3 regions of the Nitrospira sp. T9 genome follow, and region 1 is predicted to be linked to each of the others. Evidence: riboswitches for the same ligand, from Rfam matches in the RefSeq annotation. Region 1 holds a riboswitch; each other region holds the start of a gene.
The links. A riboswitch is a leader RNA that binds a small molecule or an ion and turns the genes downstream of it on or off. The one in region 1 is predicted to bind cyclic di-GMP.
Positions count from the first base shown of each region.

Region 2: linked by a shared signal. The riboswitch ahead of ACTRXD_RS08130 (Flp family type IVb pilin) and the one ahead of ACTRXD_RS18655 (sigma-70 family RNA polymerase sigma factor) in region 1 are both predicted to bind cyclic di-GMP.
Region 3: linked by a shared signal. The riboswitch ahead of ACTRXD_RS13580 (fibronectin type III domain-containing protein) and the one ahead of ACTRXD_RS18655 (sigma-70 family RNA polymerase sigma factor) in region 1 are both predicted to bind cyclic di-GMP.

Region 1 is NZ_JBQKUP010000041.1:411,976-422,151, forward strand. Features, by position in the region: gene ACTRXD_RS18635 (6-bladed beta-propeller) at 1-293, opposite strand, end outside; gene ACTRXD_RS18640 (cold shock domain-containing protein) at 565-786, opposite strand; gene ACTRXD_RS18645 (LptF/LptG family permease) at 1,115-2,200, shown strand; gene lptG (LPS export ABC transporter permease LptG) at 2,229-3,317, shown strand; cyclic di-GMP riboswitch class I at 3,619-3,709, shown strand; gene ACTRXD_RS18655 (sigma-70 family RNA polymerase sigma factor) at 3,796-4,674, shown strand; gene ACTRXD_RS18660 (cell wall hydrolase) at 4,675-5,244, opposite strand; gene ACTRXD_RS18665 (hypothetical protein) at 5,688-6,245, shown strand; gene trxA (thioredoxin) at 6,414-6,761, shown strand; gene recN (DNA repair protein RecN) at 6,787-8,517, shown strand; gene ACTRXD_RS18680 (DUF6445 family protein) at 8,596-9,267, opposite strand; gene ACTRXD_RS18685 (2OG-Fe(II) oxygenase) at 9,500-10,176, shown strand, end outside.
Region 2 is NZ_JBQKUP010000032.1:286,506-296,681, reverse strand. Features, by position in the region: gene ACTRXD_RS08165 (hypothetical protein) at 1-107, opposite strand, end outside; gene ACTRXD_RS08160 (type II and III secretion system protein family protein) at 134-1,594, opposite strand; gene cpaB (Flp pilus assembly protein CpaB) at 1,679-2,524, opposite strand; gene ACTRXD_RS08150 (A24 family peptidase) at 2,704-3,231, opposite strand; gene ACTRXD_RS08145 (TadG family pilus assembly protein) at 4,788-5,903, opposite strand; gene ACTRXD_RS08140 (TadE/TadG family type IV pilus assembly protein) at 5,955-6,380, opposite strand; gene ACTRXD_RS08135 (Flp family type IVb pilin) at 6,628-6,831, opposite strand; gene ACTRXD_RS08130 (Flp family type IVb pilin) at 6,988-7,158, opposite strand; cyclic di-GMP riboswitch class I at 7,254-7,334, opposite strand; gene ACTRXD_RS08125 (phosphatase PAP2 family protein) at 8,158-9,165, shown strand; gene ACTRXD_RS08120 (hypothetical protein) at 9,824-10,176, shown strand, end outside.
Region 3 is NZ_JBQKUP010000037.1:152,071-162,246, forward strand. Features, by position in the region: gene ACTRXD_RS13545 (PAS domain S-box protein) at 1-463, opposite strand, end outside; gene ACTRXD_RS13550 (response regulator) at 479-940, opposite strand; gene ACTRXD_RS13555 (sensor histidine kinase) at 927-2,507, opposite strand; gene ACTRXD_RS13560 (DUF488 domain-containing protein) at 3,560-3,907, opposite strand; partial or broken gene ACTRXD_RS13565 (DNA-3-methyladenine glycosylase I) at 3,977-4,555, opposite strand; gene ACTRXD_RS13570 (hypothetical protein) at 4,879-5,325, shown strand; gene ACTRXD_RS13575 (cupin domain-containing protein) at 5,443-5,808, opposite strand; gene ACTRXD_RS13580 (fibronectin type III domain-containing protein) at 6,571-7,761, opposite strand; cyclic di-GMP riboswitch class I at 7,828-7,909, opposite strand; gene ACTRXD_RS13585 (Ig-like domain-containing protein) at 8,707-10,176, opposite strand, start outside.

The sequences.
Region 1 (10,176 bases):
ACTTTTGGGATGAAATCCTCTTGGCCTGCGACTGGCCTGGTTAGTTCGTTGGGCTTAATTTGAACGCCTTTGGTGGTCATGAAGTAAACGTTGTAATACAGGGCTTCTGGGACAGGATCCCAAGTCAGGGTAATTCGCGTGTGATCAGGATTAGCGCGTAGGTTTGCTGGTGCCTGTGGAATATTGGCATCCTCGTTTTTGCCTGCTCCCCAGTCCTCCACTCCACTTTCTACGGTCACAGTCTTTCGATAGAGCGGATTTCCATAAAATAAAACATCGAAAAGTTTTGTCATGCTGTTCCCCTGAAACTGATGAGGCAGTTGTGTGAAATTTGTAATTTATGCAATAAATTCAAATACTTACGGCAAAGTCTACCAGGAGAAAAAGAGGGAAGTCAAGGAAAGTCCCAGCAAGCTATTTACCTCTTAGACTTCTTTGACAACAAGTCAAAGACGAGGAATTCAAGATTATTCCGTTGAAGAAAAGTTGAGATCTAATGTCCCAAAAAATTCACCCTTTCGTTATCAGCAAATAATGGCGAGAATGCGACAGAGATTTACCACTTTAAGATGGTTGGCCGATTCCTGATTTTGTGACGTTTGCAGCCTGTGGACCCTTTGCTCCCTCTACCAAGTCAAATTCTACCGATTCCCCCTCTTTTAAAGACTTAAAGCCGTCTTCTTGAAGTGCGGAATAATGGACAAACACATCCTGTCCACCTTCAACTTGAATGAAGCCAAAACCTTTTCGATCATTAAACCATTTTACCGTTCCCTTACTTCTCATGATGGCCCTCCCCATTAGAGTACTTGTGGATATATATTTCAAAAAAGTTGTGCGTGTTTAAAAAGATAAAAAGAAAAGCCGAAAAAGGAGTCAATTCCTCTCTCGGCTTCACGGCGTAATATTCTTCTCACTTCTTTACCCATTACAAAAACGTAGAGGATGTAGCACAGTTTGCAGAATCTGTCAATAAATGACAGGAGGAAATTCATTCCCTACTATTCGCCTATAGGCTAATTATTTCGGATATTTGATTGAAAACGAAAAAAGGGGCCATGCTAATCAGCCAACATATTTCATCACTTTCCACTTATTTGAATTGTCCAAAACCTTGATCAGACTCCTCGATCGGTACATTTTTTTTGAGTTGCTTTCCCCATTTTTGACCAGCCTGACCGGATTGTGTTTCATCATTTTTACCAAGGAAATGCTACGGCTGGTGGATTTAGTGGTATCCCGAGGAATTAGTTTAGCGGGCTTGGGGTCTATTGTGCTGCATTTGCTTCCTTCCTTTTTAGTCCTAACCTTACCAATTGCCTGCTTGATTGCTTCAATTTCGGCATTTAATCGCCTATCGTTTGACAATGAGATCATGGCCATTCGTGCTGCGGGGGTCAGTTTCTGGCGAATCAATCTTCCTGTGGTGGTTTTTTCCGGCATCGTATTCCTTTTAACGGTATATCTTTCTCAATGGGGCCAGCCTTGGGCCAAGGTGTCATTGAAGACTTTGGCTCTGAGCGTCATCGAAGATGAGTTGACTCTTGCGGTTGATTCGGGAGTGTTTAATGAACCGATCCCCGGACTCATGGTGTATGTGCCACACTCGGGGAATGCTTCTGGCGATAAGGGAATCTTTATTTCGGACCAACGCAATCCGGAGCAACCCTTGATAATTGTGGCGGAGAATTTTCACATGTTGAAACAAAGCGAACGTCAGCAGTTTGGCATTCGATTGTTTAAGGGTGCCATTCATCAAATTCCCAAAGATTCCAATAGTTTTCATCGGGTTATCTTTGATACCTATGATTTGTGGCTTTCTTCGCCTTTTACCTCCGTGAAAGATAAGACAAAACGGAAAACCTACCAAAACCTCACTCAGCAATTGGAGGAATCAGGTGGAACGGACGCAGGAGCCCTTCGTCGATTGGTAGAGTTTCATAAAGACACCGCCTTTCCGGTCGCCACCTTTGTGTTGGGGTTATTGGGCGTCCCGGTGGGGATTGTGTCGAAGCGGTCCGGGAAAGCTGGAGGGTTTGCGATTGGGGTTCTCGTGGTTATCGGATTTTATTTATTAAATGTATTGGGAGAGTTTCTTGTGACGACGTTGGTGATCTCTCCGTTTTTCGGTGCGTGGATGCCTAACATTATCCTGGCCTTCTTTACAGGGTTCCTTCTATTTCAAGCAGGAAAACAATGATCCAGAGTTCTTTCAAACAAGTTAGATCATGAAAAAAATTTCTTGGTATGTATTTGGGAAATTTAGTCGCGTCTTCGTAATGTGTCTTGTTACCGTGCTGACGATTTATCTTGTCGTGGATTTTTTTGAAAAATTGAGAAAGTTTTTGAAATATGATGCAGACCTAAGCGTTATTTTAAGCTTTTTTGTCTATCGAATTCCCGAAATTGCTTTTCTCTTAGCCCCGCTAGCGGCTCTAATGGCATCAATTTTGACGGTTTGTGGGCTTAATCGGACTCGTGAAATCACGGCGATGCGCAGTTGCGGATTAAGTTTTTATCAAATTGCCATTCCCTTTTTTGTCTTTGGCGGGTTTGTGAGTGTCGTGGGTTTGAGTTTGACGGCCGTGTTGATTCCTTTGGCCAATATTAAAGCTGAATTTATTCAATCTGTTTTAATCCAAAATAAACCAGAACCCCTCTTACTTACTCCGGAACGTTTATGGCTTCGGGTGGGACGCAATCACCTTATGCGAATTGATTCGGTGACAGAAGATGGGTTTCGTTTGAATGGTATTCACCAATACACACTTGATGATGGCTTCAGTCTCAAAAGCATTCTTGAAGGAGAATGGGCAACTTTTGTCGCTGAGGAATGGATAATGGAGCATGCGATTGAGCGAACATTTCCGGCTAAAGAACGCCTGCAAGTGAATGTTATACCACGGCAGACGTTGCCTCTCTCTCTCACGCCTGATGATTTTCAGAATTGGCTGGCTCAGTCTCCAGAACATATGTCCTTGTATCAATTGCATGACTATATTCAAAGGTTAATAGAAGATGGTCATAGTCCTCATCGTTTTTTAACTGATTATTGGTCTCGAATTGCATATTCTCTCGTTCCTCTGGTGATGATCCTGTTAGGGATCTCGGTGAGTCTCCGCGGAAGTGGTGTGCGTGAGGTTGGAATAGCTAAAGGGCTTGGGCAAACTCTGGCAATTGGGTTTTTTTTCTGGGCGGCGCATTCAGTAGGCATTGTTTTAGGACGCAATGGAGCGGTATTACCGATCATTGGCAGTTGGATTGCCACAGTCATGTTTTTGATCATCGGAATTAATCTTTTTTTGAGGCTAAAATGAAGGATCCACGATTGTCATGAAGGGCACTGGAAGGAATGTGTGATTGAGATTTGACCATCTGTTCCTGATCCGTATTCGTATTGGTTTTTGATGCTGTGCAATGTATGAATTTGTTAAATTTTCTCATAAACACGCAAGGGATTTTCTTAATTCCCCTTGACTCGGATCCGATAACATTTCAATAGAGATAGAGGTCGAAGAGTAGGGGAGAATCCGAAGACCCAAGACAGACAGTTAATCGGGGAAATCTCAAAAACCCACCACTTACAAGAGGTTGTAATTATCGAATAACGAATTCAACAGGTGACAAGGGCAAACTATCCGTGAGGGTAGGGCGCAAAGCCAAGAAACCCTGAGAACGTTGTTGTTTCAGGGTTCGTCTGGTTACCGAACTGTGTTGGTAGGTCCATGCGTTCGTTCATGCGCCCATTCTCTGGAATTAGGCGCTTTTTTTTGGTCACCCTGGAAAGGCCAAAATATGGACGAAGACGCACAACATTTTACAAAGACAGCAGTTGGTATCAAAGAACTCAACTCGTCTCACCCCGGTTCGGGTAGTCCTGACCAAGCAGAACATACGGAGGCACAGGGCCAGCTCGATCAGGAGCATGTTACTCGGATTTTATTAGAGTTTCTCCCGACCATTCGTCGGATGGCTGGAATTATGGCGTTCAGGAATCCCTTTTCCTTGGATGTCGAGGATTTGACGAGCGCAGGGGCTATGGGCTTGTTGTCGGCGTTGAAGCGCTATGATCCAACACGGGATATTAAATTTCGCACATTTGCCGAATATCGTATTCGTGGCATGATGTTAGATGAAATTCGGTCAATGGATTGGGTTCCTCGGTCTGTTCGATCTCGCCGAGATCAAGTACGACAAATAGTTGAAGAGCATCTTCAGAAAAATGGGGTGCCACCGACTGCACAGGAATTGGCAACGCTGTTGGGCGTACCTATTGAGGAAATAGAAGGAGTGGGCGGGTGTGATCCTCGTTTAATTAGTCTGGATGAGCCGGTTGGGCAGGGAGAAGATGAATGCACCCTCCGTGATGTTTTGCCGGACGTCAACCATCTGGACCCTTTTGTGGCCTGTGCGGATGCAGAAATGAAAGCGGCATTGTCAGCGGCGCTCCAGACATTATCGGCACGCCAGCAAGAGGTGCTTCAATCGTATTATCATGCCGGATTGACGATGAAAGAAATTGGTCGGCAAATGGGTCTGACCGAGTCTGGCGTCTGTCGGGTACATTCCGGTGCCATTCGACATCTACGCATAGAGTTAAAACGTATTGAGGATGGAGGGGGCAGCGCGCCTCGACCCAGGAATTTACGAAAAACGCCCGTTGTCCGCGACTAATTAAATGGTTTGCTTATTGAAAAATTCGTGTCCGCCAATTTTTGCCACTTTACGGTTGAACTGAGCCCACCGGGGAGTTTTGACCAGTTGGGGATTATAAAACAGTACCGCCCCATCCACCACCTTCCGCCCGTCTTGTACAACCTTCCAGGCTAACAAACTATCTTGCATGATTCGATTTGTTTGATCAAAATCTACTTCTTCTGGATTACGTCCAATCCATGGTTCAAACTGTTTGGCACGAAGAACCGTGCCCTTGACCGTGCCGTCGCTGTGGTATTTGAGAGCCATTCGGTTCCGAATGACGGCCGCGACAGCTAACTTTCCAGCAAAACTTTCCCCACCGGCTTCCAGATAGATGGTTAGGGCGGCTAAAATGTCGTCGCTGTGGCTGGATTCCTGCCCATGGATTACTTTTAGATGCAATGGTGATACAGGCGAAGAATACGAAAGAACCGATGCCGTATCGGCCGAATTTACGGGTGTTGGTGAGACGGGGAGTAAGCATATGGACAAGGTTTCTACGCCGATGATGAGGATACATGACAACAATGTTTGGTTTCGTTTCATTTTATCCCTTTAAATCTTTGTGGGTTTAAAATTTTTACGCATTAATTTTATGTTTAGATATTGAGGAGTCAGGTTCAATAAAATTCTTCTTGGACACGGTCTTCCGCAAAGTACATGCCATTGACGTTTTAGACTGGTCAATGGAATGTGTTTTTAGGAGTCTTGTGTTGTAGGGAAGGGTTTGGTGTTAGACTTTTTGTGTTTTCATAAGTAACAAGTGGCCGTTACCTACCATTGTGTCGTGGTTCGGGACATCAAAGATTAGGCCACACGTTTTATAATTTAATAGTGATTGAAAACAGGGTGATTTCGAGATTCTCGTACTGATCAAAAATCTGACAATCTTAAAAATGGGTTAAGTGAATCGTCGAAAAGTATGGAGAAAGAACAGAGAATCTATCGAGAATGATGTCTGTTGCGCGATTTTAGTGATGGAGGGGAACATGAGCATTTCGTCGGTGAGCGAACGAGTAAGGGAAATGATATGTCTCGGAGTGGGAGTAATTCTTCTGGGTACGTTACCGCTTTCCAATGGTTGGGCTCAGTCAGATCAGGTACCTGTCCTGCCTATTCAACCTCTTGCGCACGCTAAAGTGTATTTGATGGCCGGAGATTACCGTCGAGCAGTAGGGGCTTGCCAGGAAAATATTGACCGCAATCCCTCGGTTGAAGCATACGTGTATTTGGCCTATGTCTATGAGGCAATTGATGGCTATTTAGGATCATTAGCCATGCAGGAGGATTATGTGAAAGTGGAGCAATTAGCGCTGAATTTGACCGCACGGGATATTCTCGATCTCATTGATCCGCCAAATGTCATGCCTCGTATGGCCCAAGAACTCATTCATGAAGGCATTCGTCAACAATTTGATGTGACCGCAGCAATGGCCAATCGGTTGAGCCGGACGCGGACGGATGAATTATGGGCACAACAAACCCGTTGGCGTGAATTGAACCCTGATTCATGGTGGACCGGTACCCCGGATGAATGGCAGTGGTGAATGCTATCCCTGCCTTGCCTGGGAGTGAGGAGGTCAAACAGATCACACAGGGTGCAATGCTACTGAGTCAGTTAATCGTATATGAGTGAGTTGACAGTCCGACAAGAGCGGTTTTAGGATGCCAAGACAATCTGGACATTTTGTCGTATTTATCCAAGGAGGCAGTCAGTGTCTGAATTAGTGGCCAAAGCCGATGCAACGAATTGGGATGGGGAAGTACTGAAAGCTTCAGAGGTGGTGATGGTGGATTTCTGGGCAGTTTGGTGTGGACCCTGTCAAATGGTGGCCCCAATCGTCGATGAGCTTGCACAGGAATATCAAGGCAAACTCAAAGTCATGAAGCTCAACACCGATGATGCTCCAGAAGTTGCGGGAAAATATCAAATCATGAGTATCCCAAGTATTCTCTTCTTCAAGGGTGGCCAAGTTGTCGAAAAAATTGTTGGTGCAAGACCGAAGCAACAATTCAAACAAGTCATTGACTCGCTCCTGGCTCAATCCACTTCCCCTGCCTGATCAGCGGGACCGATGACTCGGTGTTATGCTGACCGAGCTGCGTATTTCCAACTTTGCCCTCATCGATCGACTCCATTTGGAATTTTCCCCTGGGTTTCTTGTCTTGACGGGGGAGACCGGGGCTGGAAAATCTCTTCTCATTGATGCTCTGGTGTTAATCACCGGGGGACGAGCCTCTGCGGAGCATATTCGGTTTGGTGCCGAGGAAGCTCTGCTAGAAGCCTGTTTTGTCATCCCACCGACCCATCCTCTTTCGAGCAGGTTGCAAGGGGATGGATACCTCCTGCCCGACCAACAGGACATTATCGTTCGTCGGATGTTATCCCGGTCGGGAAGGAATCGCAATTTCCTCAATGGGCAACTCGCCCCTCTTCAAACGATTCAAGACATCGGTCCTCAGTTGGTAGATATCCATGGTCAACATGATCAGCAATCATTGCTCTCCCCTAAGACCCAGCTCAAATTGCTGGATGCGTTTGGGAATCTTGAAGATGTCGTCGGATCCTATCAGGAGATGCACCGAGAATGGGTCGAGAAAAAGGCGGCTTTGGATGAATATGTGGTCAGGTTACGGGATCAAACCAATAGGCAGGATATCCTTCAATATCAATATGATGAGCTGGTCAAAATGCAGTTGCAGTCTGGAGAAGAAGAGACTCTCAGCCAGGAATATCATCGGTTGAAACATAGCGGTCGATTAGGAGAATTATCGAATCAAGCCTTTACGGCCTTACATGAAGGCGAGCGATCGGTTCTGGATCATCTGGGTGAGGTGACTGAGTGGGTACAAGAGCTTGCAAAAATTGATGCGCAAGGTGAATCGTGGGTCCCGTTGTTGGAAGTAGCGAATATGTCGTTGCGGGAAGTGACCGATAACCTTCGGGATTACAGGACTGGGATCGAGTATGATCCGGAGAGAATGGATCTGATTGATAGTCGGTTGGCCGGTCTTCAGCGGCTGAAAAAGAAATATGGAAAGCCGATCGAAGATTTAATTGAACTTACCAAGACCCTGGAGCAAGATTTAGCGCAACTCCAAAATGGAGAAGAGCAGGTGGGGTATTTGCAGGCCGAAGTGACCAGTCGATATGAATCGATGAAGGGCTTGGCAGAAGACTTGTCGGCCCGGAGGAAAACAGTTGCGAAGAATTTGGTCAAAGAGATCAAGCAGGAATTAGCGGCTCTTAAAATGTCGACAATGGAGGTGCAGGTTAATATTGAAATAGCCAACGGAGACAATCGATTTGGATTGGCAGGAATGGATCGGGTTGAGATGCTACTGGCTCCCAATCCTGGAGAACCGCTGATGCCATTGGGCCGAATTGCATCGGGTGGAGAACTGTCTCGAATTATGTTGGCCTTAAAAACCGTGTTTGCGGAAAATGATCAGACGCCTGTCGTCATTTTCGATGAAATTGACAGTGGGATTGGTGGGGAAGCCGGCATCGTCATGGGAAGTCGCTTGCGCCAGTTGGCTCAATTTCATCAGGTGTGTTGTATCACCCATCTTCCGCAGATTGCCTCGCAGGCTCATGCACAGTTTGTGGTTGAGAAAATAACGCTAGAGGACCGTACGTTAACGAAAGTCCATGAAGTCACGGGAGTTCATCGGGAAACCGAAATCGCTCGCATGTTGGGAGGAGGCACGCTAACTCCAACGATCAGAAAAACCGCCGGTGAAATGCTGGATCGGGGAAGCAGTCCTCACGTAGGCCCCAGTCATAAAAAGCCAAAAAAGAAACCTGCCCAAACCTAATCTCAATTCGAATGAGTTTGATACATTCAGGATAGCCATTCATGTACGAGTAGTTAGCTCTTTCCCTGTTATCGAGAGTTATTTAGATCCGGCTTTCCAAAAAAACACGACAGCCATTCTTTTTGAAGCTAACGCATGGTCCCAGCCAAAATACCCTGTTGCAGAATGGATCAGATCCGATTTATAGGCAACTAGGCGGTTGAAGGCATATGGGGCCTCTAGGATTTCTTTGAACATGGTAGGATCCATTTCCTGTGATACCCCAGGTACTTCGCTAAGACTTTCATAATCTTTTGGACAATAGTTGCCGTCTAGTGGTTCTCCGGGAAGATGCAATCGGTAAAAGGATGTGCCGCAATGTGATGTGGGTGGGCTTGGGTGGAGGTAGAGGACGGCGGCGTAATCGCAAATTCTGGCAGAGTCGACATGTGGGCGAGCGACTCCCTCAGCTCCTCCACATATCTGAATATGATTGTGTCCGGAAAGTCCTGCCTCGTTATCCGATTGGGGAGTGAGGTTGGGAATACCTAAATGTGTGGTCACGTAGCTTTCCACGGTGCACAGTTCATCGGGAGTCAGAGCTCCAGGAGCCCGCATGCCGGGCCAGGGTTCCGGCCGCCAGGGGGATCCCAAGGTCCAGGTTGGAATGGCAATACATCGTTGGGCAATCTCTAATGCGTTTGGGAGGGCCTGATCTTGAATCCAATAATCCTGGCCATGAATTAATTCGCGATAGGGGAGTCGGTTCATAAATACAAGTCAGGCAGAGTGGTTGAGCAGAGGAGAAAATTGTGAGACGACATGAGCGTTCGTGGATGAAAATTGGCACCATAAAACGTCAGTCAGGGTGAGGTCAAGCGGATGTATTGTTGGATAGTCTGGTGAGAATGTGATGGTTATCATGATAAGCTATGGGTAATAACGACATTGAAAAAAAAATAGACTGAAGGTTTGAAGTCTGAAGGGATGAAGGAGAGTGATTATGCTCAATCCAGCGGTGTCCGACATTGATCAACTGTTGACTGAGACACTTCAGGTCATCAAGGTTGAGGAGGTCACGCGTCACTATTGGGAGCAGGGTGAGTTCCTGGCTTTAGAGCATTTGTTCCCCACTCCGGTTGTTCAGGAATTTATGCGGGAAGTAGAGCGCGTGCGGCCCCAAATCAATCGAAACTTTATACCAGGGCATAAAAAGGGGGGAAGTGTCAGTTTTTATCTTTTGCAGCAATCGGCTCCGGCCATTCTTGCGTTCTATCACCACCAGGGATGGATCGACCTCTTGAGCCGGATTGCCGGAGTTCCGTTAATGCTGTGTCCAGAAGAGGATCCCCATTCCTGTGCTCTGTATTTTTACACCGAGGCTGGAGATCATATCGGGTATCATTATGATACCTCGTATTATAAGGGCGATCGATTTACGGTATTATTAGGATTACAGGATCAATCAAGCAGCCGATTGGTCTGTCGTTTACATACCAAAGAACAGGGGCGAGAGGTTAAAGAGTTATCCCTCCTGACTGACCCCGGCACATTTATTTTTTTTAATGGCGATAAATTGCATCATGCCGTTACGCCGCTGGGGGCTGGAGAAGAGCGGATTGTGCTCACGCTTCAATACGTCACTAACCCGTCAATGGGTCTGGCCCAACGGTGGTTTTC
Region 2 (10,176 bases), on a different contig from region 1:
CGCCGACCATTCTCCTCCGTCATGACTGGCCACACTCCACAACCACCCATCCCCACCAGAATCAGGCCGACCAAACCGGCCATTGTCACAATTGATTGGCGTTGCATGCTATGCTCCTTTTTCATCAAATTTCCTATGGGGCCAGATGCCCGAACATCCCTTCCATCCCACCTTTACGGTACGGCATTCTTCCTGCCACCCTCGGTGACCTAAGCGTGTAGGCTTCCCTTGGCCTGGCGACATTTGACTCAGGAAACGCCCCTTCCATATAGCCCATGAGCATCAACTCAAAATCATTGGGTTCCAAATAATGATCTGTGGGCAGGGTCTGCTTCACCATATCCAGAGGTTTCACCAAATGAGGGGTCACAATCACAATCAGTTCGGTCTCATTTTTTTGGAATGCAGTGCTCCGGAATAACGCTCCCAAAATCGGAACATCCCCGAGGAACGGGTATTTTGATACCGTTTCCTTGATATTTTCCTGGAGAAGCCCCGCAATGGCAAAACTTTGTCCATCACCCAATTCCACCACGGTCTTTACCCGTCGGGTCGTCAGAGCGGGTATTTGAAATCCTTGAATGACAATGCCGTTGGCAAAATCTAATTCGGATACTTCCGGGTTCACAATCACAGAGATGCGGCCCTCCGAAAGCACCGTCGGAGTGAATTTCAATCCGACACCGTATTCTTTAAATTTCACCGTCACCTGACCGAGTTGCTGCGGAATTGGAATCGGATATTCTCCCCCAACCAGAAATTCCGCGGCTTGCCCGCTCTCGGCAATCAAGGTCGGTTCGGCTAAGGTTTTCGAGAGAGAATGTTCCTTCAGCAGGTCTAAGAAGAGGGTCCATAAATCATCACCAATCCCGAATCCTAAAATCAGATTCGAGGCCAGCGTTCTCACGCTCGGAAACTCCAGAGTCGTCGTTTGTGAGGATTGGGCATGCGCAAACGGTTCGAAGGCATCAACCGTTGACAAATCATTAATGAGTCCGATGGAAAAATCACGATGATTTTTTTGAGCCCGTTTAAAATTCACCCCGAGACGCTTCATCAGCCCACGCTGCATTTCAGCGACTTTCACTTCCATCATCACTTGTTGCACGCCACCCACCTGAATCAGGTTAATAATTTTATCCGGAGCATAGGGCTCGGCCAGAGTGAGGGCTTTCGCCAAGGACTCCATATTGGTCACATTGCCCGCCAGAGTAATGTGCTCGTGACTATTCATCACTTCAATGCCAGATTCTTCCGGCATCATCGTATGAAGCTGCTCCTTCAAGCGAGTAACATCGGGAGAGACCCGAACCTGGAAAACATTGGATACCTGCCCATCTTGCCCCCATAGAGTCAAGGTGGTCGTCCCAACCTCAAGCCCGGTCAAATAAATTTGCTTGGTGGAGAGCACAATTTGGTCCGCCACTTTAGGATTAGCGACCGACGCGCGTTTAAACGCCGTCTCCCGTTCCACAATTTTTGATTCTCCGACCGTTAATCGGAGGCTTTGAGGCTCATTGAGGTGGACCGCCTGGGTTGTGAGACCTTCTCCAAAGGCTCCTGTGTAGCCCACAAGGACCATGCTCAGAGCCATCAACATGCTCCTGAATGGAAAACCATGAGTCTGATTCATAACGTTACCTTTCATGCCGATCATCGCGTCACCATCGACGCCTCCTTAAAATTTCATCGTTTTTCGATCCGTCCCTTTGATCACCTCAACCTGATTTTGACGCTTGCGAACCGTTTTGGGCCTCGGAGGAATGAGTTGGTGTGAACTCATCAAATCCTTAAAGTCCGCCCCCTTCGTTTTCTTCACCTCGGGATTGAGGGGACTCCGCAGGGCCAAACGTAACTTTCCACCATTTTCGGCCATGGCCAACTTCTCAGCTTCTTCCAACGACACTTCCAACGTTATGACTTTCACGGGAGTGGGCTTTTCCTCTCCGTTGGCTCTCTCCATTTGCGTATCGATCGCCAACACCAGGGTATTCTCAAGAACCACTTTCGTGACTTCCTCTCGGCTACCACCACCCTCTTTCTTCTTCCCCCTCGGATCATCAAACGTCGCCATGACATCGACCCGATCGCCTGGCTGCACAAAACCCGGAAGCCCGACGACTTCGTTGACTTTTACGGCCATCGCGCGTTTATTGGGATCCATCACGGCCGACACGCCCCCCGTTTTAAGATCGATTGGAGCCAATTTCGATTCTAATATGGGCTCATTCTTTTTCAGGTTCGTCAGTACAACTCGACCATTTAAGGAAGCCGTGTCCTTAAAGTGACCCACGGGGACGCCCTCTTCAGGGTACATCATCACTCGAACGGCTTTTGCACCGAGTGGCGTCCCCCAGGGGATATCGGCACTGGCCACTGCGACACTCACACCCTCCATCACCACTTCAGGGGCATCGACTTCGATCATTCGTTGCCCTTGTAGCCACCGATACACCATGACCGTCGTCACCAGGGCAATAATCATCGCAATTCCTAAAAATACGAGTGGCCGTTTTTGTCCCATGAGACTTCCTCCCCCTTCTTCACCGAATCCAGACCGAAATTTTTATTCATGCCTATCAAACCTGAGGTTTCAACTTGTCTACCTCTGCATATCGGATGACAAATGCCATTCTTAATAGACAACGAGAAGAATCTTCTCCGATTGCTCATTTCCCACTCGTAGACCTCAGCGAACACGAGTTACAACACATCATAATAAAACAACGTTTTGGCGATTACGGTTCCCAACCCTAACACCAGGGCATACCGCAACTTAGGTTCGGTGGGAATTGGGGCATCAGAAATCGGAATGGTCCTGGTCACCTTCAGCGTTGACAGAAGGAGAAACATCCGATCCCAGGCATGACGCATGCCACCCTGGTTGGACAATAGGGCTAGGCTATACAGTCCACCCAACATGGCTGCAAATGCAAACGCAAAGACCACCTGGCCCGGACCCAGGATTGTTCCAATGGCTCCAAGCAATTTCACGTCTCCGGCACCCATCCCCCCTTTGAGATAAAAAAATATCAAGCAGACCAACCCCATGATCAGACCTCCAAGACCGAACAGGAATCCTTCCCAACCATACGCCAGGCTATTCACTCCAATTCCAAAGACTGCCAAGGACCCCGTCAGCCAATTGGGAATCCGCCCCTCCCGAACATCAGTGATCGCTGCGACCACTAACCCCAAGGCTAATCCACATAACAAAAATGAAGAACTCATAATTTCAGGTTATTCCCTCAATTAAATTCATAATCGACCTTTCAAACAGGTGCCCCGACCACGACACCTCCCATTGCGTACGCAAACCATCATCGGTTATGAAGCTTAAGCACCGGGAACAGTTCATGTTTCGGTGGGTTACCTGACTTTCTTAAGGCATGCCCTCAACAAGTATGTATGATTGAAGACCGGGTGCAAGAGTATGTGTATATTTTAGATTTCCCCGGTCGGACGTAGACCGACACGAGATGCGTGGGCAAGGCCATCACTGCACGATCCTCCTGAACCAGCGAAAGGAATCTCTGTCCCGAGGAAGCCAATAGCGTTCGCGGAATTCCTTCGTTTTCCTCAGAGACCCATGGTTTCTCGAAAGCATGGGTGCATGTACCTTCTTTTATTTATGCGACCGTCTCAGCAAGGTAAAGAGTGACGTGTTCTTGTTGGGGGGAGAAAAGCTTTAGGCGCCAACTACAACAGAAAGATCGGAAGAAAAGTTATGGGCTGTGTCACGAAAAACCTCTCCCATCATCATGCTCGACTTTGATCCTGGATACGCCATCCTTTTGTCTCTCCATCATTTCCATACGCCCACTTTTCCTATCCCCTCTCCCTCATCCCCGCCAGTCATCAGCGGAAATCCATCAGAAGTTAGTGACAGATGAGTTCCCGAAAGGGAGTGTTGAATAATAAGGATGTTCAAGGGCAAATTTGCCCAGGATTAGATTACTCATCAAAGGCTCCGGGTCGGTTCAAAAAAGTCCGTCCAGCAAGGCCGCTGCCGTTTTTACGCGCGGAGCGTACGCTGAGTACGTGAGCACGGGAAAATGGCGAGAACGCCGCTGGCGGCTTTTTTCAACAGACCCCGAAAACAAATGTCGAGCGTAATAGGACCAGATGAATACCCACTCGTATTTGAGCCCACCTCGAACATATCTTCGGCCATCAAGTGCCCGCGATGAGCGGCAACCTGATTCGAACCGTCAAGCTTGTGCGGGCTCGCATGAAGATTGGGATGAAGAATTTTAGATATAACTTCTACCGGGTCCTGGAACTGGCTTCGCCATAGAAGGCCCAGGGTGCGTAAGACAAGGACAAGGAAGCAGGGTGAATGCCTCGACGACCTCCCCCTCCTCCTCATTCCCATGGCCTTAATCCGTCCCTCCAAGCAAGAGCCAGGAATGCGGGCCAAACCAAGGGTTTTCAAAGGTGCCCTTTATAGTGCTGGTATGGTTTTCCGCATTCGTGGGCATGCTGGAGGGACAGACTCCAGGAAACGGCTAAACAAAATGATGGGAAGAGGCCAAGAGGGAAAGACCGGGACGTGGGGGGAAAATTTTTCTCTGGCTCCGAAACCAAACAACAATGAGTCCTTCGTCAGCTTATTCTTTAAAAGGAATGCGCATGTCGGGGAAATGAGCAGACGTGCAATTAGACGCTTGGAGTTTAAGAGAGGGAGCCCATAAAAAAGTCCCTTTGAGCCCGACTCAAACATGACCGACCCAAAGGGACCAAGGTTCCCGGGAGACGCTCTTATGCTCCCGGCTGTTGACTCGTCATCACGACACTAGCCTTGGATATACCGATAGAGGCTGAAGCGCCCCAGCCCCCCCACCAGCCTGGTTAGGATTTGGCGTTCCATCAAAGAAACCATCACATTTCACTTCCGCTTGAATATCATTTTTCTTGACTTCCGTGACCACTGCTTTCGCATACCCAACGATGGTAATAGACTGATTGGGATTGTCACAAGAGGATGGAGAACTGGCTTGGTACACGGGAAGATTGATATCCCATTCATACCGTCCAGAGTCATTACTCCATTGCTTCTTCGCATTCCAAAGATCAATTAAATCGTTAAATGCCGACGACACTTCTCCACCGGTAAATGTGAATTGAGTCTGCCCTGGGATGATCCCTGGACTCTGATAGCTCCCGTCATTTAACCCAACAATAGTTTGTCTGAGCTTATTGGCATTGGCCGGTGTCTGATCAAAGACGTGCCATCCCGCACAGCCATTGGCCCCGGTTGGAGAAAATTGAATGCCCCCGTCGCAGGTGGCAACCCCGTTAAACCAATTACTGGAAATCGCAAACGGCACATCGGCCACTCCCGGTGGGACAGGTCCCCCTGAAGTCCCCAATGCGGCGATCGAACTTGTCGAAATATCCATGGTACTCACACCCAACATACCGGCAAAAAATGTCGGCATCGCACCATTTGCCGCACCATCACGTCGGACAGTCGCGCGAATGGCATTCGGCCGGTTCACTGTGGGGTTGAACGTCTGCGCATTGAAATCCCATATGCCAAATTCAACATCTCCCTGCGAAAGCGATAAGTTACTGACATCTGAGGCACTGTTGGCAAATGCCGCAGCGGTCGCCTGAGCCGTTACTTGTGATTGTTCATTGCCGGTCAATGCCCGCCCCATGTCCTGTTGCTCAGCGATGGGCAAGGTAAGATAGGTCACACCCAATTGTCTCGCAGCGGCCAGCGCGGCGGCATCCGAGGCATTGTGCAATTCATTTTGTGTAAGTAAGGCATGCCCGACATCAATCGTCACGCCGGCCATGATACCCATTACGACCGCCATAAACGCCCCGTTGATAGCCGCAATGCCCCGTTGGTTCAAGAGCGGTGAGACAATAGACCATCGTTGTTTCTTCCGCATGTTTGTATCTCCATCACATTGAAGTTCTGATTGGGACATTTCTCCCTCGTCTTATTCCATCATCATGGTCACAGAGGCTTGCAGGTTAGGAGTCGAAATCGCAGGAATGAGTTTATCAATGACAAAATAATTCCAGGGGATGGTGGACACCACAGTTAACGGTTGTCCCTGTAGGCTTCCAACCCCATTGGCCACCACCGAGAGCCCGGATGGATCCACCCCTCCCGCGGTAAGAGAAGCCGTGATGGCTGCTTCGATTTCCGCCTGGCCATTGCCGGAAGCAAACAATGTCCCCTGGCGCGCTCCCACACGGGTCGCATTCACCAGGACTTCCTTAAACCACAACATGCGCCCAAAATCGATGGCCCCAAATGCAAGTGACGCAAGAATCGGTAGAATGAGGGCAAACTCTACAGCCGTCGAGCCGCGCTCGGATTGTCTTAAACTTGAAAATCGTTGACTTGGAGGTGTTTTCATAACACTTTTCCTCATCCGGCTAAATGGTTTTGAGGTATCGATCAGACCATGTCCACGCATGTTTAAATGGTGTCAGCCCTCCCCAGACATTTCTGATAGATCTCGTGTTGTGTCCCTCAAATACCATTCCACCTCCCCTTCCCCTTGAACTTCTCGAAAGATGAATGATTTCAGGTAGTGGATATTTCGAATGGTTCTTCGACAGGATGAGCATGAATGAATGAGAGAGCAGTTAGGGGAAACGCCACTAGCTCCCCAGAGCTCCTGCGATGATACCCATGGCCCCCTCGTACATATTCACGACGGCCGTTCCCATGGCGGCTTGAGCTGTCAACACCGTCATGCCGATGAGCGCTGCCATGAGACCATATTCAACCGCCGTGGCACCCTCCTCATCAACAAGAAGGTTTTTTATCCAGTGATGACAGTGATTCAGGAGAATCGTCTGCATGATGTTGTCCTCCCCTATCCCTTATCTGAATTTTCACATCTCTTCATTCATCAATACTGTACCCGCCCTTAAAAGTAGCCTTCGGCCGAAGTGCCGTTCCGGTGACCTGCCACCAGAACGGCACTGCCAGGCAATCCTGCAGAGGCGAGCCCTCTTTTAACTCGGAGCAACGGCCGTTGAAATGTTGGTGAACGTTGTACTGAGGGCAGTTCCGACCGCAGTCACAGCAGTCACAATCACCGCGGCGATCAAAGCCGCCAACAACCCATACTCAATCGCGGTGGCTCCCTCTTCATCATTCACGAAACGCATCACTTGGTTAACCATAGCGCATCTCCTTAACGGGCGAAGGTAAATACGTGCATTACGCCAGACTGCCCGGAATATTCTGACGCAGACGTTGCCCCTTGGCTCTCCGTGCCTTCGGCAACCCGGCTATCAGGGACCAACCCTGACCCGTGGTTTTGCGCCCACGCCTTACGACGTGTTCGCCGTTCTCGGGAAGGGGCACCCGACCGAATCCATGCTTCATAGTTATGCATAAATGTTCGTGGACCCAAGAAAGTTTTCCACCTCGCATTCTGTGGCTCCTCGTTTTCATGTTTCATTATCGACTTACCCAGAAAAAACTTGCCGATGTTTTTTGTTGAATATGTTTCATATTAGGTAAGGGTAGGATGGATTGCCTCCCTTTGTTGACCAAGGAGATCGAAATTGTTAAGAACAGCTTAAATTTTTGGATGGAATGCACATGAGAAAACGTATGGGGTGAGGAGTGAGACAAAAGGAAACAGGAGAAACGCGCCGTGAAACCTCAGACGGAATGTGAAGAGGGGCCGCTGACTTTTTCTTTGGTTAAGGGGATGAATGAGGATTTGGTACAAAGGAAACTTTGCCACATTATCAAGATAATGAGGGAATATACCGAAAAAGCCTTTGCCTGAAGGCTTAAAAGCCATTTGCATAAATGCCAAGTCCAATACACCATAGCCATTCCCGATGCCATTTCTGACTCCATCTCCAACTGGGTCCACCCAACTGGACCATGAGGTAGATTAGTTGAAAATTTTTACGGGTAACCGCTAGCCCTCCATACCTACTTTCTTAAGTTAAGCTCAAAAATCGGACCAACACATACACGGATGAAGACAATTCATATGAGATTCAGTGCAAACAAGTGGCAGGACTTCTGTTCATGATGAGGATTTCGAGGTCGATCAGGACAAGTTCGTTGAACCGTGCACAACAGTATAGACACTATTTTACGGCACGATCAGTACCTGCTCACAACTACATTGGCACAATTCGAATGCGAGGATATGCATAATGAGAGTGGGAAATTTTACCCTGTCTAAGCCTTTCCTATGGCCCGTCGAACGTTTTTTACGCAATACCATTTTCGTGCTGGCGGTCTTCGATCTGGCCATGATCCTTGTTCGCAATATTGGCTTCGATTGGTTTTCCTATACCCTTTTTTTTGCCTTGGGAATTTTCATGATTACCGTGGGGCTGTTCTACCGTTCAAGCGGACGTAGTGAGCGTATTTCTATGACATTGATGGCCACTGGGTTGCTTCTTCTGTTTACAATTGTGCTATCGATTTTCGGCTATTTGCTGCTCCCGCTTTGGCGAGAACCCATTGATCCGTTTCTGGTCCGGATCGATGCTTGGTTCGGGTATTCATGGCCAGACATTGTCCAATTTGCCGGTCGCCATCCATTTTTTAATGAATTGACGCGTTATGCCTATTTATCTTCTATACCGCAAATGGCATTTCTTTTTCTTATTTTAGGATTTGGAGGGAAACAAAAAGAACTCCATGTCTTCATTCTTTCAATAACCGCTTCAGGTCTGGCGACGCTTGGATTTTGGGCGCTGTTTCCAGCATTTGGCACAAGCGTGCTCTATGACATTTCCGGCACAATTGAGCAGGCGGCAAGACCGCTTGTTGGCTCGGCCTATGGTGCCGAATTATTGCGCCTAGGGGCTGAAGGGCCTAAATTCATTTCTCCAAGGGATATGGAAGGCCTGGTGGCCTTTCCCTCGTATCATACGATCATGGCCGTGTTGGCTATGTATTCAGCACGCACCACTCGCTGGTGGTTCCCCATACTGGTCGTCATCAATCTGTTCGTGTTCCCAGGAGTGCTTATCCATGGAGGGCATCACCTGATCGACGTATTCGGTGGTTTATTGACTGCCGGCTGCATCATTTACGTGGCAAGGCAGGTTGTGACTGGAAAGGAGATCCAGGCTGACGGAGTATTTGTCGACCCAGAACAAGAGATAACGTTCGTTAAAAGTTCCACAGACATGCCGGGATTACACCCGTAAGCCTAAATCCGATGACCCCGGCGGTATGGAGTTGACTCGTTTCGATAAGCATCGGGTGTGAAATGTTTTTTGATTGGCTACCGGTTCAGTACGCCATTGTTCAAAGCCCTGTGACCCGTCACCTTCTGAAAGCGGATGAATCTTGGTTTTCTCCTTTCATGCCACTTCTCCCACCGCACCGATTCTCACACCTACCTTCCGTCTTTCCGCCGCACTTGCACCGGAATCCACCCTGGAAGACAGATTGTCGGTTACCACCTTGCTAATCTGACCTATCCTTCAAAAACGTGAGACTCCGCGCCGTTGTGTGATTGCGTAGGGCGGATTAGGCTGTCTGCGGTTGTAACCCTACAGACGCATGGCGTGGGGACACGGCAGGCATGAGCCATATTTGTCGGTTTACTCTTTGCTCACCGGGCCTTCCGACGAGGTACCATTACCCCCACCCTTCCCCGGCCTCCTCGATATTTTTTTATCGGGAATCCATCGTTGAAGTTCTTCGGGTGGATTCATGCTCACTACCAGCGGGAATGACGGAAGGGACGTGAGGGTATGACCAAAGCGTGATCTGAAAATTTTCAAGGTTTCCTCGATTTAAACCGAACAACATGGAATATCGACCCTTAATCGCATTGCATGAGACCTGAATTTTTTTCTTATGATTCAAAAACCATTTCGTCATGCTCTTGAGCTTCTCCAATCCTGGCAACAACCAAACGGAGGGTTCCCCTATCATTCCGGGGAAGAGGCACGGCCGGACGCAACAGCCTGGGCCATTATCTCAATGTCCGCATATGAGTTCGATCCTGAAAGCTGTAACCGAGGAAGGGCATATTTAGCTTCACAACAGCCGGACGACGGACGCGTGAGCATTGCTCTCTCTCACCCAGAGGCATCTTGGCCAACACCACTCGCCATTTTCGCCTGGGAAAGCTTTCCCCAGTATCAAGAAGCGCAATCCCGGGCGGTCGACTATCTCATAGGGTTTACCGGCCGACATTTCCCTACCCC
Region 3 (10,176 bases), on a different contig from region 1:
ATTGGTGAAACCGTTCCTGAGCTTCTTTGAGCGACAATTCGAGTAATTCATTTTTAATTTTCAAGCGATGATGCTGGATGACTTCCGTCACGAGCGCCGGCAATAAATCCAAGTAGTCGCTCTCGGACGCTTTGACCAAATAGTCATTCACTCCGGCTTTGAAGGCTTCAATGGCAATCTGTTCGGATCCATTGCCTGTTAAGAGAATAAACGGCGATACGCATTTCATCTGACGCAGGGTGCGAAACAGCGTGAGGCCATCCATGCCTGGGAGCTTGAAGTCGGCGATGATGATGTCAAATTCCGAAGGAGAGTGTTCCATATGGCGAATGGCTTCCTCCGCACTTTCACATTCAAGAAGGGTGTGAACATCCTTCTTAAGGGAACGGCGGATCGCGATTCGCTCATGGAAATTGTCTTCGATGAGGAGTGCTGATAATCCGGAATCCTGGACTAGGGACATGGGTTACCCGTTCGTTTAAGCTGTTAATGGCTTGGCATAGGGTTCCACGCAACTCCAGAACGTCCGTAGAGATTTTAAGAGGTTGGCGAAGTTGGCGTACCCGACCGGTTTTTTGAGGAACGCCGTACATCCGTATTCATATCCTTTGTTCCGGTCGGTCTCGAGGGTTGAATTCGTGAGAATGATGACCGGTAAAAACCGGAACTGATCGTTCGCCCGAATCGTTCTGAGAACCTGATGGCCATCCAGCTTTGGAAGTTTAAGGTCCAGAAGGATGAGGTCAGGATCAGGAAAGATGTTCGATTCCAGATATTTTCCTTGATGAAACAGGTATTCCAGACATTCTTCGCCATCTGACACGATATGCAGATGATTCCCAAAGCCGAATTGTTCCCAGGCACGTTTGGTGGCCAGGACATCGTGGGGATTATCTTCCGCCATTAAAATCGTTAAATTCCTGGTTTCATGCATCATCATAATTTTCTCCAATCGGTACCGTAAATGAAAAAATGCTGCCTTTGCCCAATTCGGACTTCACGCGGATTTCTCCGCCAAGCCTGCTCACCGCATTTTTGACAATGGCCAAGCCGATCCCGGTTCCCTCATATTCCCTGTTCGTATGCAATCGTTCAAAAACCTGGAAAATTTTATCCTGATAGGGTTCAGAGATCCCAATGCCATTGTCCTCGACGGTGAAGGTGATCACGCCATGAGGTTCCAACCTCCAATTCATGTTCAGAACTTTTGGGGAGGAGTGGTTGAATTTGACTCCATTGGCGAGGAGGTTCTGGAAAATCTGTTTCAGAAGGTGTTCATGGCCAAGGACAGTTGGCCATTCAGCTGGTTGATGGATTTCCACGTCTTTATCGAAATTCAGCAGGAAAAGCGTTTTGGCAATGATGTTCCCGACGTGACAGATCTGCGGAACAAAATCTTTGATATTTAACCGGGAGAGTTCAAGGAGATCGGAGACGAGCTCTTCCGCCTCGTATACGGCGGTGGTAATGCCGGTCAAGTACTCGCTTTGTTCGGAGGAAACCTTTGTAGACAAGTCTTCCAGCAGAAAATCCGCATAATTATGAATCGCTCTCAAGGGTGTTCGTAAATCGTGGGAAACGGCATAGTTATAGGCTTCCAGTTCCTGATTCTGGTTGGCTAGTCGTTGATTTAAGCGTTTGAGCTCAGCTTCGTGTTGTTTTCTGGCTGAAATGTCTACGACTGAACTGAGCACCATGAAGCCGTCCGGCGTGCTGATGGGGTTCAGGCCGATTTCTACGGGAAATTCACTTCCGTCTTTACGTCGGGCAAAGAGATCCCGTCCGGCTCCCATGGCCCGGGTGCTTGGGTTTTCCAGAAATGCCACGCGATGTCGGGCATGATCCTGCTGAAATCTTTTGGGAACGAGAGTGTCGATGGATTGTCCGATTAATTCATGTTGTGAATACCCAAAGAGAGTTTCAATTAATTTGTTGGCCAAGACCACGTTTCCGAGATGGTTAACAATCAACATGCCACTTGGAAAGGCATCAACAAACACGCGTAGCCGATGCTCCCTGTCTTCCAAATCATTTTTGGTCAGCTTCAAATCCTCGAGGAGAACAGACATCGTTTGGTTTTGCTCTTTGAGTTCCTTGGTCTGCAAGCCATATTTGACTTCGAGATCTTCCTTGACCGTCTGAAGGTCCTGTCGGGAAGCGATATTTTTTAAGGTCATATATCCAGTTACCAAAACGCAAAGAGTCGATAGGGAGCGATTAATAACCGCTGTTTCATATCCTAGCTTTGAAATAGAGCCCCAATAGCCGAGAAAAATAAAAAATATTGCGCCGATTATCGCGATTTTTGTGGTCCAGGGATGATTGAGGGGGAAAGTGGCCACGACAACCAGAATGTACAGACTGCCCATACCGATCCCAAGAGGGGTCAGGCAATCCACCACAAAGATCCCCAGTGCCAACCCCACAATGAGAGCCCTCTGAAGGTTTGGCTGTGGCTGTTCGGCTGTTAGGATGGGAACCCCCATGGTCAGAGATTTGAATGACATGTTATCGACTCGCTTTTTCCATTGGTCCATACAATGAATGAGTCATAACAGGAAGCCCGGGAAGATTCGATGCACGGGGGAAATTGATTTCAGGGGATCGCGTTATCCGGACTGCCGGAGCTGGATCTGATGGCAGCCTGAACCCTCCGAATTTTATCGGTGGAGGTAGTCTATGGCACAGAAATTGGACGAAACGGTTCATGCTCCGGCGCACCACATGGCCATAATGTGGAGTCCTCACGCAGGACTCGTTTTGGTCAAAAGATGAACACCAATATCCTTCGACCTTTGGTTAATGATGACTTAAGGAAATGCCGAATGCGCACCTGAGAAAAATGATTGTTCTATCAAGCCGACTTTTGAGTAGAATGTTGAATTTGCCGTTCCATTGGCAAATCCTCGATCATGATGCTCCTTCCCGTGAACATTGGGATCGAACTTGTGCCATCTCTCGACATGATAAAAATAAGGCAGGATGAATGGGAATGAAGAATAATTTAAAATAATGCGAAATAGTAACGATTTTTTTTATTATTCGCAAGGAAAATGCTTTCAATTTAAGAAGGTTAACTTCAAAAAATTTTCTTATGGAAGTTCCTTAAAACAGGAGTCGTGAACGGTGCTAAGCCCTCTGGGTTTGATCCTTCCGAAATCGGTACGGACGTGTTTACGAAGAGTGAATTGAGAGATCAACATCACTGGTCCGGGTGGGTTCTTCCAATAAATCACCCTCTGCCAAAAGGCCTGATTGTTTTTGTGGTGCCATTTCGTGGCGAAAAGGGCGAGTAGCAGCAGAGCCTGCCAGGATCGAAAGGGGATTCTCCCGGCAGGGGTTGAATTCCATAATGGTTTAACAATATTTGAACGAAGGCCGTATTGGACCAGAAACGCGTATCGCCGACGTTATGCCCCATGTCATTGCCACGATTTGAATTGTTGGTAAGAGACATTCGCTAAACCGGCCACACAGGCGATTCCGCATCCTGTGAGATCCTCCTGAAGAACCGCTTTCATGTGGATTGATCCAAAAGGCATGGAAGGATACAGTCCCCTCATCTAAAATGATGAGCGAGATAGACTTTCAGGGCGACCGCATGATTGTATTTCTCGTTCTTGGCCCCAAAAAGAATAGTCACCGGACTATATCGGGCTCGTTGCCAAAGGTCCTCAACGGCATTGATATTCTGATCAAGCTCGGTGAAATACCGTGTCTGAAATTCTTGCCATCGGGCCGGGTCATGCCTGAACCAGCTACGCAGTCTTGTTGACGGGGCAAGATCTTTTTGCCACAGATTGACGCAAGCCGCTTCTTTTGAAAGTCCACGTGGCCACAGCCGATCAATGAGAATCCGACATCCGTCATCCGGGGCAGGGGCGTCGTATACTCGTTTGATCCTGATGGTGGAGGGGGCTGCTGTTCGGGAATGGCTTGTTTCTTGAAAAGTGGTCTGCGCGGAATGGTTTGAGGGATGTCGAAAGCAATCCGTGGTATGGTCATTGACCAATCCGGCCGCTTGCATGTGTGCGTAGATCACGGTACTCCCCACAAATTTAAACCCTCGCTTCTTGAGATCTTTTGAGAGGGCCTCGCTCTGAGAAGTGGTGGCTGGAACTTGTGCCATTTCATTCCAGTAATTGATGATTGGGGCCCCTCCCACAAAGTCCCAGATGTACTGATCAAAAGATCCGAACGCTTCCTGAATTGTGAGAAACGCTTTGGCGTTTGTGATGGCCGATTCAATTTTAAGACGATTCCGAATGATCCCTGTATCTTGAAGAAGCGCCGCTTTTTTTCTGGAATCGAAGCGTGCGACCTTTTCGGGATCGAATCCGGCAAAGGCGCGACGATACCCTTCACGACGAAGGAGAATCGTAGACCAGGATAAGCCGGCCTGTGCTCCTTCCAATGTCAGCATTTCAAAGTGGCGGTGGTCTTCGTGGACAGGGATTCCCCATTCTTCATCATGATAGGGAATGAAGTGTGGTTTGGTGCCTACCCATCCGCAGCGGGTAGGCTCCTTCCCTAGGATGGTGGTTGTGCGTCCCATGTAAAATCACTGGCTTTCTGCGGAAGAACCTATTTGTGTGCCCTGGTCTTAAACCATGAAAACCTCTGTGCAAGGGGAACCAGGTGAAGGCTACGAATTCCTGAACAGGGTGTCAATGGATCTTTCGTGACTTCATTGCGCTTCAGTTCATCAGTGTGAAGGTCTCTCGTTTGTAGGGCTACGTGAAGCCATGATAAAATACGGCATGCCTTCAATTGGAGGGGGATATGAATACGTTTATGATGCAGTTCCCGCCAAAGTCCTTCCGGTTAATCCGTTGGATCATATGCCTGCTAATCTCTGGAGTAGGGGTAGGTGTGACTATGAGCAATCCTCATGCCTTTGCAGAAGCCACCAATGTTCCCTGGGAATGTTCCGGATATTCTGGAGATGCTCAAGCCCGATGCGTGACCACGTTGATGGAGCTTCAGCAAGAAAAGATCGATACCTTGGCAAAACAATTGAAGGCCCAGGAGGGGATAGTCAACCAGCTCAAAGAGAAAGTGGATCGTCAGGAAGCGTTAGCCCTGAGCCAAGTTCAGACCTCTAAGCAGAATTCCCGGTATCGGCCGCCTTATGTTTTCCCCTACGCGTACTCCTATGGTTCTCACTCTGGCTATGCCCGGTTGCCACCTAAGGGCTTTTACCTCAATTCTCCATGGGGATATTCACGCTATTACGGCCATAGTCCCGGATATTGGGGATATGGGCCTCCTGCAATAGGGTTTGGGTTCAGGTTTGGAGGAGGCCATCGTCATAACAACCGATAAGCATTGCACTAACATCTTTAGCCTCTTTTGGATATCTCCAATTGCCACGCCCGTGGACGGATTATTAGCCGGCGGTTAGGACTGGCTCTCTGTTGGGTGCTTTCATGGAAACCTGTTTCAATCCAAATCGCGATGCACGGTCTCCGGGGAAAAGGCCTGGGTACACACCGCGATATACTCAGCTCCCTCCGGGCCCGGGGTGCTGTATCGCACCCATTCATTGCGATAGGCGATGACCGCCTGACCGGCATTTACCTCAATCACCCCTTCTTTCGTTTCCACCCGCAATTGACCTGACAGGACCAGGGTATATTCATCGAACTCCGGCGTCTGGCCGGGCTCTTCCCATCCGGAAGGACTGTTCATCCGCGCAATGCTGATCTGATCTGTGCCGGAATTGACCCGTCCGATAAATTCATCGATGAGTTTGGGTTTATTCCCTGCAGGTTTAATTCTTGTGGGTTGCTCGATCAGTTTAGCCATCCTGTTTCATTGACCTCCTGTTGGTGTTTTGAAGGGCGCATCGACCGGGGACTTCGCTCGTCAAATTTTATCCCAAGCTTAATGGCCTGTCATCGTAATTGCTATTGAAGTTTCCATATGGCGACCGAAAATCTAAATCAGGCCGGAACAATAAAATGATGGGTGCCGCGGGGTTGAGGAAATTAACGTAAAGCCGTCACATCTCTCTCTCCCATAGTGGAAACGGTAAACCACGATAGAATGCTTACGACAATCTCTCAAGAAAAATTTTTGAAGTCATTTTATAAGTGATAACAAATAGTCCGGCCGGTTCCAAATTTAGAATAGCCTCAGATACCATCTGGCAGCAAGGAAAAGGTCGGGGTCGCATTCGGAATTGCCTAATTTAGACAATTGGAATCTGTCTTGGACGAAAGGAATTTGTTGGAGTGGGTGTGCCGCGTGGGGGGCGGGGCAGGAATAAAAATACTAATGGGGGATTGCCGGGTTTTTTCAAGTGAGGGGAGTAATTTTTTTGAGCGACATTCAGTGTGCGGTGGCCGTTTGGATGTCTAACTAAATTATTGCCTACCATCGGTGCAGAGACATTCGGTTCTTAACCCCGGTTAAAGTCCCTTCTGGCATTCCGGGTCGGACACCTCAATTTTGAATTCCCCGGAATGCTCCTCGGCTACGGTCAACAGTCTTGTTTCGTGTCACCCCCAAATATCTCGGATAATTTTTACTCATGCACGCCATCCAGGGAATGGAGAAGCGTGTGAGTTATCTCGTTCGTCTTTGTCTTTTCACATTTCTAAAGTCTTTACCAGAGCTGACCCTAGAACCCTTTGTGAAATTAGCCTGAACGGTCCTGTTTCCCGTTAATGTTAATGAACATGTCGCAGTCCCGGTACAGCTGCCGGACCATCCCGAAAATGTCCAACCATTTCTTGGGTTAGGGGTCAAGGTCACCACGGTTTGATTTGGGTAGTTGGTTGAGCACTTTCGTCTTGGGCAATTAATTCCGCCAGGAGTCGAAAGGACGGATCCACTCCCGCTGACGAACACCTCCAGTTGAGCCATTACTTGGGGAGTAGTGAGCTGCAGGGGGGGCGACCATGCGGATCCATTGCCGTTGGCATCCCGCGCCTTCACGGTATAGTAATAGGAATTGCCCGGACTGATCGTTTTATCCACAAAGGCATTGGTGGTGGGTTGCCCGATGACTACATTATTTCGGGCCACATCATATCCGGTCACGCCGACATTATCGGTTGAGGCTGTCCATGAAAAGGCCACTTGGGTGCCTGATATTGAAGTCAACGTGAGATTTTGGGGCACGGACGGCGAGATCATATCTTGTGGTGGGACGAGTGGGATCGATACGGAAAGTGGACTAGACGATGCGGATACATTCCCGCCGGCATCCCGGGCTTTGACGGTATAGAGGTAAGTCATGCCCGGACTGATTGTTTTATCCACAAAGGCATTGGTGGTAGATTGCCCGATGGCCACATTGTTCCGGGCCACATCATATCCGGTTACGCCGACATTGTCGGTTGAAGCTGTCCATGAAAAGACCACTTGGGTGCCTGATGTTGAAGTCAATGTGAGATTTCCAGGTGTTGTCGGCATGATGATATCGGGAATTTTCACACTCACCTCTTCCGAGGGTAGACTTTCGTTGTTCGTCTGATCATATGCCGTGACTGTAAAATAATAGGTGATTCCCTGCGACAAGTTCTGGAACACATATGAAGGGTTGAGTCCGATATTTTTTGTGGTGTTATAGGTCCCCTGGGATGTTCCCATGTACACATTGTATCCCTTTAAATCCGGTTCCGGACTTGCGTCCCAGCTTAGTTGGACTGAAGATGCTGAGAATGCGGGGCTGGCGAATAATCCGATGAACAGGAATGCAAGACCTGCAACCGTTCTGTTGGCGAAATTCCAGGGGATCATAGGGGGGACCATAGTCGACTCCTTGTGGTATTCGGACCGAAGTCCTCATCCTCTCCTCCCCCTGCCAATGATGCTTCCTTTGGTAGCCGGACGATCAGGCGTGGGGACCTGACTCCTGGCTTTGCGACCCTACTTCACAATAGGTGTGCCGTTTCGGGAAGAGGATTTCATGAATTGGCGGACTTTCTTTTGCCGTCTGTTGCTCTGGTTTGTACCTCAGACCTCCAAACGGTCTGCCGAACTATATCGGGTCTGTAAAGAAAAACTTTAGGGATAGCAGCGATATGGATGTTCAAAAAACTTATGAAAGAAAAATCTATAAACCAACGGCAGGAAAACGTGATTGATGCAAAGAAATGAACTCGTTACTGAGCTTTTTGTATCTCTTTGGCATGAAAATTTGATGATAAGAATGCGAGCATTGGGAACAAGAACACGACAAATGCTAAGTAGGATTCTGGTCTGTGAATGTGGTGTGATCTCTATTTGGAAAGAAATGACCTCATTTTTCCTTTCGACTAATAGCGAAATGTGGAATCGCCCAGGGAGAGGATTTCTCCTTCATACTTTCTGGTTGCCATCAGGTATCTCTATTGGCAAAACGAGGAAATACATTCACATCAATATTTGCATCCTGGCATCCTATCAAAGAAATAGGCATGCCTTGCTGATCGCTTTCTGCTAAAGGCTGGAATGAATGACACGGTTGAGGGAGGATTAGTTTCCAGTTTTCCATGTCGTGTTTCATAAAATGGAAGAGACTTTCCGTTTGTTGGTTGTATGAGGGCCTAACATGATGGTTTGTCCGTATGGCAGTTGCCTTTACATTTTGATTGACGGGTCAGCTGAGGTTAAGGTCTCGCCTCGTCCTCCGGATGGCAAATTTTCAGACATCCATTCATCAGGTTGTGCCCGAGGTCTTATGTCGTTACCATTCTTGTGTTTGTAATATTAGTGCTACTGAATTTCCCAGTCTGTGGAAGTGGCTCCGGGAAAGCCGGTGGATGTGATGGCCAAACCGTTCATCAGCCAAACTGCCACTCCTCCATTGCTGCGGTTGCGCCAAATGATATCGGCTTTTCCGTCACCATCCACATCGTTTGCTCCCGACATCTGCCATGCCACCGACACTGTCCCAGGAAAGCCGGAAGAGGCTATCGCCGTTCCATTCATGAGCCATATGGCGGTATTGCCGTCTGTAGTGTTACGCCAGACGAGGTCGGCTTTGCCATCGCCATTGGCATCTCCAATGGCTTGAATTCCCCAAACCGTCGGGGCGCTCCCTGGAAATCCGGTGGAAGTGATGGTCAAGCCGTTCATCAGCCAGATGGCCACTGTGCTGCTGGTGTCATGACGCCAAATGACATCGGCTTTACCATCCCCATTCACATCTCCCACTCCGGCAATCTGCCACCCTAACGAGACACCTGCCGGAAATCCTGTCGAAGCAATCGCCGTCCCATTCATGAGCCATATGGCGGTGTTGCCATCAGTGGTGTTGCGCCAGAGGAGGTCGGCTTTGCCATCACCATCCATATCCTTGATGGCTTGAATGTCCCAATTCGTGGGGACAGTGCGGAGAAAGCCCGTGGAATTGATGGTCAAGCCGTCCATCAGCCAGATGGCTACTGCGCCGTTGACGCTATTGCGCCAGACAAGGTCGGCTTTGCCGTCCCTATTCAGATCACCCACTCCACTCAGGGCCCATTCCCTGGACAACTGACCCAGAAAGCCCGTGGCTGCGATGTTTGTACCATTGAGCAGCCATCCGGCTACGTCGCCGGTTTTTGTGTTTCGCCAGACGAGGTCGGCTTTGCCGTCCCCATTCAGATCGTGATTTTGGGGTGAGGTTGGCGGCGTGCTGGAATTACTCACAATGACCGTGCGGGGGGCAGCGGTGGTCGTATTGCCCGCAGCATCGCGAGCGATGGCCGTGAGGGTATACGCGCCATTGGGCACGGTGGTGGTATTCCAGCTGGTGCTGTAGGGACTGCTCGGATCTTCGGGGCCGAGGTTGGCGCCCTGGAGGCGGAATTGGACGCCCGTGACGCCGACATTATCATCGGCGGTGGCGCTGACCGTGACCGTGCCGGAGACAGTGCCCGCGCTGGGGGCGGTCAGCGTGACCGTGGGGGCAGTGGTGTCACCAGGAGTACCCCCCTCTGATTTCACGATGACAGAATACATGCTTAATCCATCACCACCATTGCCCCCGAGGGTAATGGTACCAGCCGGGAAGGACCGCACAAACAGGCGGAGGGTCGTATCCGTGGTCACCAGATTCGTGCCGGTATCCGTAAAGGTGCTCAACCACGAAGGTTTCGGGGTGATGCGCACGTCATGGGCGACCGACACGGAGACGGGTTGATTGACGCTAAAGCTGAGGAAAGCGCTCGTGGTGGCAGCTTTGTCATCATTTGCAGTTCG